2 regions of the Thauera sp. 27 genome follow, and region 1 is predicted to be linked to the other one. Evidence: predicted binding sites of a transcription regulator. Region 1 holds the regulator's gene; the other holds the start of a gene.
The links. Region 1 encodes FNR, which switches genes on or off when oxygen is low (the NO sensors DNR and NnrR bind a similar motif). Its sites were predicted from a motif close to TTGANCTAGNTCAA; they were not measured.
Positions count from the first base shown of each region.

Region 2: the regulator FNR is predicted to act here: its motif matches at 1,830-1,843, upstream of B447_RS08265 (nitrite reductase).

Region 1 is NZ_AMXB01000010.1:34,518-37,926, reverse strand. Features, by position in the region: gene B447_RS07100 (Crp/Fnr family transcriptional regulator) at 1-535, opposite strand, end outside; gene B447_RS07095 (SirB2 family protein) at 634-1,014, shown strand; gene fnr (fumarate/nitrate reduction transcriptional regulator Fnr) at 1,048-1,788, opposite strand; gene hemN (oxygen-independent coproporphyrinogen III oxidase) at 1,938-3,329, shown strand.
Region 2 is NZ_AMXB01000012.1:4,543-7,951, reverse strand. Features, by position in the region: gene B447_RS08280 (PAS domain-containing sensor histidine kinase) at 1-434, shown strand, start outside; gene B447_RS08275 (response regulator) at 448-1,116, shown strand; gene B447_RS08270 (phasin family protein) at 1,259-1,699, shown strand; gene B447_RS08265 (nitrite reductase) at 1,908-3,409, shown strand, end outside.

The DNA.
Region 1 (3,409 bases):
TGGTGGGAAGCGCAATCTCGCATGGCGTGTCGCTGTCCGCCACCTGCAGCAGGTAGCCGATGACGCGCTGCATGCTCGAGCGCAGCGAGTAGGTTTCGACGTCCTGGATCAGGCTGTGCAGACGAATCGCCATGCCGGCCAGCAGTTTGTGAGCGAAGGTCGAATCCTGGTCGATGAGTTCGGTCACGACCGCCTGGCCGACATGGATCAGCACCGTGTCGCACAAGGCCTCCGCAAAGACCGGGTAGGGGTGGTTCATGAACATCACCGCCTCGCCGAAGCTCTGCATCGCACCCACGATCTCGACCACCTTCTCGGTGCCCTGTGGCGACGAGAAGGCCAGCTTGATCTGGCCCGATACGACGAAATAGAAGCCGTGGGGCTGGTCGCCGCGCTGGAACAGCACTTCGCCCCTGCCGACATGCCGATCGCGGGTGTAGCGCGACACACGCTGGATATCCGACTCCGACAACTCACTGAACAGCGGGATGCGATGCAGCAGGGCAGGGATGTCGACATGGGGGTGCTGGGACATTGCTTTGGCTCCGGAACGATTCGTAATCTTACCCGAGACGGGCGACAATACCTGTCGCCCCGAGACCGGCAGCTTGCCAGCCCTTGCAAGGAAAAAGGATGTACTACGCGATCAAACACCTTCACGTCGTCTGCGTCGTGCTCAGCGCAGCGGGTTTCCTGCTGCGCGGCATGTGGATGCTGACGGGCAATCCGATGCTCTCGCACCGGCTCACCCGTGTGTTGCCGCACATCATCGACAGCCTGCTGCTGCTGTCAGCGATCACGCTGGCGGTCATGATCGCGCAGTACCCGTTTGCCGCCGACTGGGTGACCGCCAAGGTCGGTGGCCTGGTTGCATACGTGCTGCTTGGCACGCTTGCACTCAAGCGCGGCCCGACCAAGCCGGTGCGTGCGGGCGCCTTTGCGGCCGCCCTGTCCGTGTACGTATGGATCGTGTCGGTCGCCTTCACCAAGAATCCCGCAGGCTTCCTTGCCTGAACAATGGCGGCCGTCGAGGCGGGGCGGCCAGCGTCAGCGCGCGCCGTGCTGGTGCTGGATCAGGCGCTTGAGCCCGGTGGGATCGAGCAACTGCACGTGCTTCTGTTGCACCGAGATCAGCCCTTCGTCCTGGAAGCGGGAGAAAGCGCGAGACACCGTCTCGAGCTTGAGCCCCAGGTAGGAACCGATCTCCTCGCGCGTCATGCGCAGGTGGAATTCCTGCGCCGAGAAGCCGCGCGCATTGAAGCGCTGCGACATGTTGAGAAGGAACGCCGCCAGCCGTTCCTCGGCGCGCATCGAACCGAGGAGCATCATCACGCCGTGGTCGCGCACGATCTCGCGGCTCATCACCTTGTGGAACTGCAGTTGCAGGCCTTCCACTTCGTGTGACATCTGCTCGAGCTTGTCATAGGCGATCACGCAGACCTCGCTGTCCTCGAGGGCGATCGCATAGCAGGTATGCGACTCTGCACTGATGCCGTCGAGGCCGAGAATCTCTCCGGTCATCTGGAAGCCGGTCACCTGATCGCGGCCGTCTTCGAGCAGCACGTCGGTCTTGAACGAACCGGCGCGGATGGCGTAGATCGCCTCGAACGGATCGCCCGCACGATACAGGCTTTGCTGGCGCTTGACCTTGCGCCGCGCGCCAACGAGTTCGTCCAGGCGGTTCAACTCGCTGTCGGACATCCCGAAGGGCAGGCACAACTCGACCAGGTTGCACTGCGAACAGGCAGACTTGAGCCCGTTCACGGTAATTGGCACGCTCGCCCTCATCTGCACGATAATCCTGCTTCCCCGACAAAAGACGCCAGACCTGGCTCAGGAGTGGTTCGATCGGGCAACACATCACGCCCGTTGACCCACGTCAACCAAAAAAACGCGGCGATCTGCCATTGTTTGGCACACACTGCCGCAGCAAGATCATGACAAGCCAGAACCAACTCATCTTCGATCCGCAACTCATCCGCCGATTCGACATCAACGGACCGCGCTACACGTCCTATCCGACAGCGGACCGCTTCGTCGAGGCCTTCAACGCCGATGCGCTCAAGGCCTGGCTCGCAAAAAGGGCGGTCGGCGGCGTCAGCAAACCGCTCTCATTATACTTCCACATCCCCTTCTGTAACACGATCTGCTATTACTGTGCCTGCAACAAGATCATCACCAAGGATCATGGGCGCTCGGCCAAGTATCTGAAATACCTGGCCAAGGAGATCGCGATGCAGGCGGAATGCCTGGAGGGCAGCCGCCAGGTCACGCAGCTCCACCTCGGTGGGGGAACGCCGACCTTCCTGTCGCATGACGAGATGCGCGAGCTCATGGCCGCGGTGCGCGAACACTTCACGCTTGTTCCCAATGGCGAATACTCGATCGAGGTCGACCCGCGCAAGGTCGACTTCGACACCGTGAAACTGCTCGCCGAGCTTGGCTTCAACCGCATGAGCGTTGGCGTGCAGGACTTCGCCGAAGATGTGCAGGCGGCGGTAAACCGCATCCAGAGCTATGACGAGACCAAGCTCGTCATCGACGCGGCACGTGCCACGGGCTTCAAGTCCGTGAGCATGGACCTGATCTACGGTCTGCCCAAGCAGAACGTGATCAGCTTCAACCGTACCCTCGAGCAGGTGCTGGAGATCTCGCCCGATCGCATCTCTCTCTACAGCTATGCCCACCTGCCGGGCCTGTTCAAGCCGCAGCGCCGCATCAACAGCGGCGACATGCCCACTGCAGACACCAAGCTGCAGTTGCTGCAGCTCGGCATCCGTCGCCTTACCGAGGCCGGCTACGTCTATATCGGCATGGACCACTTCGCCAAGCCGGATGACGAACTCACCGTTGCCCAGCGCCAGGGCCGTCTGCACCGCAACTTCCAGGGCTACTCCACCCAGGCCGAGTGCGATCTGCTTGCCTTCGGCGTATCGGCAATCGGCAAGATCGGTCCGGTGTACGCGCAGAACGTCAAGACGCTCGACGAGTACTACGATGCGCTCGACCGTGACGAGCTGCCGGTCCTGCGTGGCATCGAACTTACCGCCGACGACCTGTTGCGGCGTTCGATCATACAGGCGCTGATGTGCCACTTCGAGCTGTCCATGCAGTCGATCGAGATCGCCCACCTGATCGACTTCCGCTCCTATTTCGCCGAGGAACTTGCCGACCTGCAGGAGATGCAGAAGGCCGGGCTGGTGAAGATCGAGGGCGACTGGATCAGCGTCGAGCCTGCTGGTCGCCTGCTGGTGCGCGGTGTCGCCATGGTGTTCGACCGCTATCTGCGCGCAGACCGTGAGCGCGCGCGCTACTCCAGGGTGATCTGAGTCACGCGATCGCGAGGGCGGGGCGATTTGTCGCATGCGGTTGCGGGCGTGCAGGCGTAAAATGCGCTTTTGCCTCGCGC
Region 2 (3,409 bases), on a different contig from region 1:
ACCTGCGTCCAGCCACACTCGATTACGCAGGTCTCGAACCTGCGCTGCGGGAATATGTCGAAGCGTTCAGAAAACGCACACGGCTCGATGTGGTGTTGACAACGGCCGGTGCCGAAACGCCCGGACTCGCCGCCGAGGCCCAGACCCTGCTGTTCAGGCTGGTGAAGGAGGCTTTGACAAACTGTGCCAAGCACGCATGCGCCGGGCAGGTTCGTATCGGGCTCGAGCGCGAGCCGACGCGCACGCGCCTGTCCATCGTGGACGACGGCGTAGGCTTCGAGCTTGCCCTGCTCGGACAACCGGGCAGCACGCCCGGACTTGGGCTGATCACGATGCGCGAACGCGTGGAGCTGGCAGGCGGCCAGTTCGTTCTGATGACCAAGCCTGGAGAAGGCACTGCCATACAGGTTTCCATCCCGCACCTGACTTGTTGACGGAGCGACCATCATGAAGCTTCGTATCGTGCTTGCCGATGACCACCAGATGTTCCGCCACGCCCTGCGTGCCCTGCTTGCCCGTGACAACGGCCTGGAGGTCGTCGCCGAAGCGGCGAGTGGCGACGAAGTCCTCGCTGTCGTCGCCCGCCAAGCGGTGGATCTCGTATGCATGGACGTCGCCATGCCGGGCATGAACGGCATCGAGGCAACCCGCAGGCTGTGTGCCAGCCACCCTGGCGTTCGTGTCATCGGCCTCTCGGCCTTCGCCGACCGCCAGTTCGTCATGGACCTGCTCAACGCCGGCGCCAGCGGCTACATCACCAAGGCAGAGGCTGGCGACGAGTTGCTGCGTGCGATCCGTACGGTGCAGCAGGGCCGTAGCTACATCTGCCCCGATGTGGCTGGGGCAGTTGCAGGCGCCCTGCGAGACCGCGACAGCCTCGAGACCGCGCTGCCCCGCCTCACCGCGCGCGAACGCCAGGTGCTCCAGCTCATTGCCGAGGGCTACACCTCACCGCGCATTGCCGAACGCCTGCATGTCGCCCCGTCCACCGTCGAGGTGCACAGGCGCAACATCATGCGCAAGCTCGACCTGCACAATGTCGCCGAACTCACACGTTACGCGATCACCAACGGCATCAGCCCAAGCACCGCAGGCGAGCTCTCTCGCCTGCCCTGACCTTGCCGGCGTCCGTCCCTGGCCGATGGCTACCGGGTTCACGGTATGCAGAACAGCGCGAAGCGGGTATGGGTGCGCAACGCGCATTCATATAGCATCGCCAGAACAAGCACTTTCCTGCAACGACCGTCCGGAGGCCTTCATGATCCACCAACCCAACGTCGAGAAATTCTCGGCAAACGCCCAAGCCAGCATCGAACACCTCGAGGCCTACGCACAGATCACCCTCTCCGCCGCGGAGAAACTGCTCGCACTCAACCTCGACACCGCACGCACCTTGTGCGAGCTGGCTTCGAACAGTGGCGCACAGCTCGAATCGGGCGACCTGCGCAGCGCACTCGCGACACAGGGCGTCACCCAGAGCAAGGGCTTCGAGCACCTCACCAGCTATTTGCGTGAAGTGAGTGAGCTCTGCGTGCAGACGCAAAGCGAGGTCGTCGAAGTGGGTTCCCGCCAGTTTGCAGACCTGCAACGAACCATGCAGTCGATGTTCGAGGAGGCCGGCAAGCTGAGCAAGGTCAACCCGCTGGAGGTCATCGTGCCCGCCACAACCACCGCGTCACGCACCCGCAAGGCAGCCTGACCAGGCGTACCAGCGCCCCGCTTCAAGCCCCGGCCTGCCGGGGCTTTTTTGTCGCCGCGATTTGCGTGCTTGATGATCATCAAGCACGCAAATCGATAGAAACCGCGCCAGCACTAGGGGTCCGAAAATATTGATGTCGATCAAAGCAGGGAACTTTCAGCCTGCAAGAGTGCGCCACCGAAGCAACTTTCACAGGGGTGAGCACATCATGATCGTAGGAAGTTCCAAGCATCTTCGCGCCATTGCAATCTCGGCCCTGGCTCTGGCCTGCCAGGCGGCCTTCGCCGAGGCTCCGGCCGGCCATAGTGACGCAGCAATGAAGGAATATCAGGCTGCAGGCTCGCCCTTGGCAGAGGTGCCGATGCACCATGACATCAACCCGCTCGCACCGCGCATGTCGGAGCCCGAGTTCGACAAAGCCAGCCGCATCTTCTTCGAACGCTGCGCCGGCTGCCACGGCGTGCTGCGCAAGGGTGCCACCGGCAAGGCGCTGACGCCTGACCTTACCCTCGAGAAGGGACTCGACTACCTGAAGGTCTTCATCAAGTACGGCTCGCCGGGCGGCATGCCCAACTGGGGCACCTCGGGCGTGCTCACCGACGACGAAGTCGACCTGATGGCACGCTACATCCAGCAGACGCCGCCCGCCCCGCCCGAGTTCGGCCTCAAGGAAATGGAAGCCTCGTGGAAGGTCGTGATCCCGGTGGAGAAGCGCCCCACGAAGAAGATGAACGACCTCAAGCTCGAGAACCTGTTCTCGGTGACGCTGCGCGATGACGGCAAGATCGCCCTCATCGACGGCGACAGCAAGCAGATCGTCAGCATCATCGAGACCGGATACGCGGTGCATATCTCGCGCATGTCGGCGTCGGGCCGCTACCTGTTCGTGATCGGCCGCGACGCCAAGATCAACCTGATCGACCTGTGGATGGAGAAGCCCGAGACCGTCGCCGAGATCAAGGTCGGCCTCGAGGCACGCTCGGTCGAGAGCTCCAAGGCCAAGGGCTGGGAGGACAAGTACGCCATCGCCGGGACCTACTGGCCGCCCCAGTTCGTGATCATGGACGGCGACACCCTGCAGCCGCGCAAGATCGTGTCGACCCGCGGCATGGTGGTCGGCACCCAGGACTACCACCCCGAACCGCGCGTGGCCGCCATCATCTCCTCGCACTTCAACCCGGAGTTCTTCGTCAATGTGAAGGAAACCGGCATGGTGTACTCGGTGGACTATCGCGACCTCGAGAACCTGAGCATCAAGATGATCGAGGCCGCGCCCTTCCTCCATGACGGCGGCTTCGAGTCCTCGCATCGCTACTTCATGGACGCGGCCAACGCCTCGGACAAGATCGCCGTCATCGACACCAAGGAAGGCAAGCTCGAGAAACTGGTGGACGTGGGCAAGGTGCCGCACCCGGGCCGCGGTGCCAACTTCCTCGATCCCAAGTACGGCCCGGTGTGGGCGACCGGCCACCTCGGCGATGAAACCATCTCGTTGATCGGCACCGACCCCGAAAAGCACCCGGACAACGCCTGGAAGGTCGTGCGCACGCTCAAGGGCCTGGGCGGCGGCTCACTGTTCCTGAAGACGCACCCCACCTCCAAGAATCTGTGGGTAGACACCACGCTCAACCCCGACGAGAAGATCAGCCAGGCGGTTGCGGTATGGGACATCGACAACATCGACAAGGGCTACGAGCTGATCCCGATCGG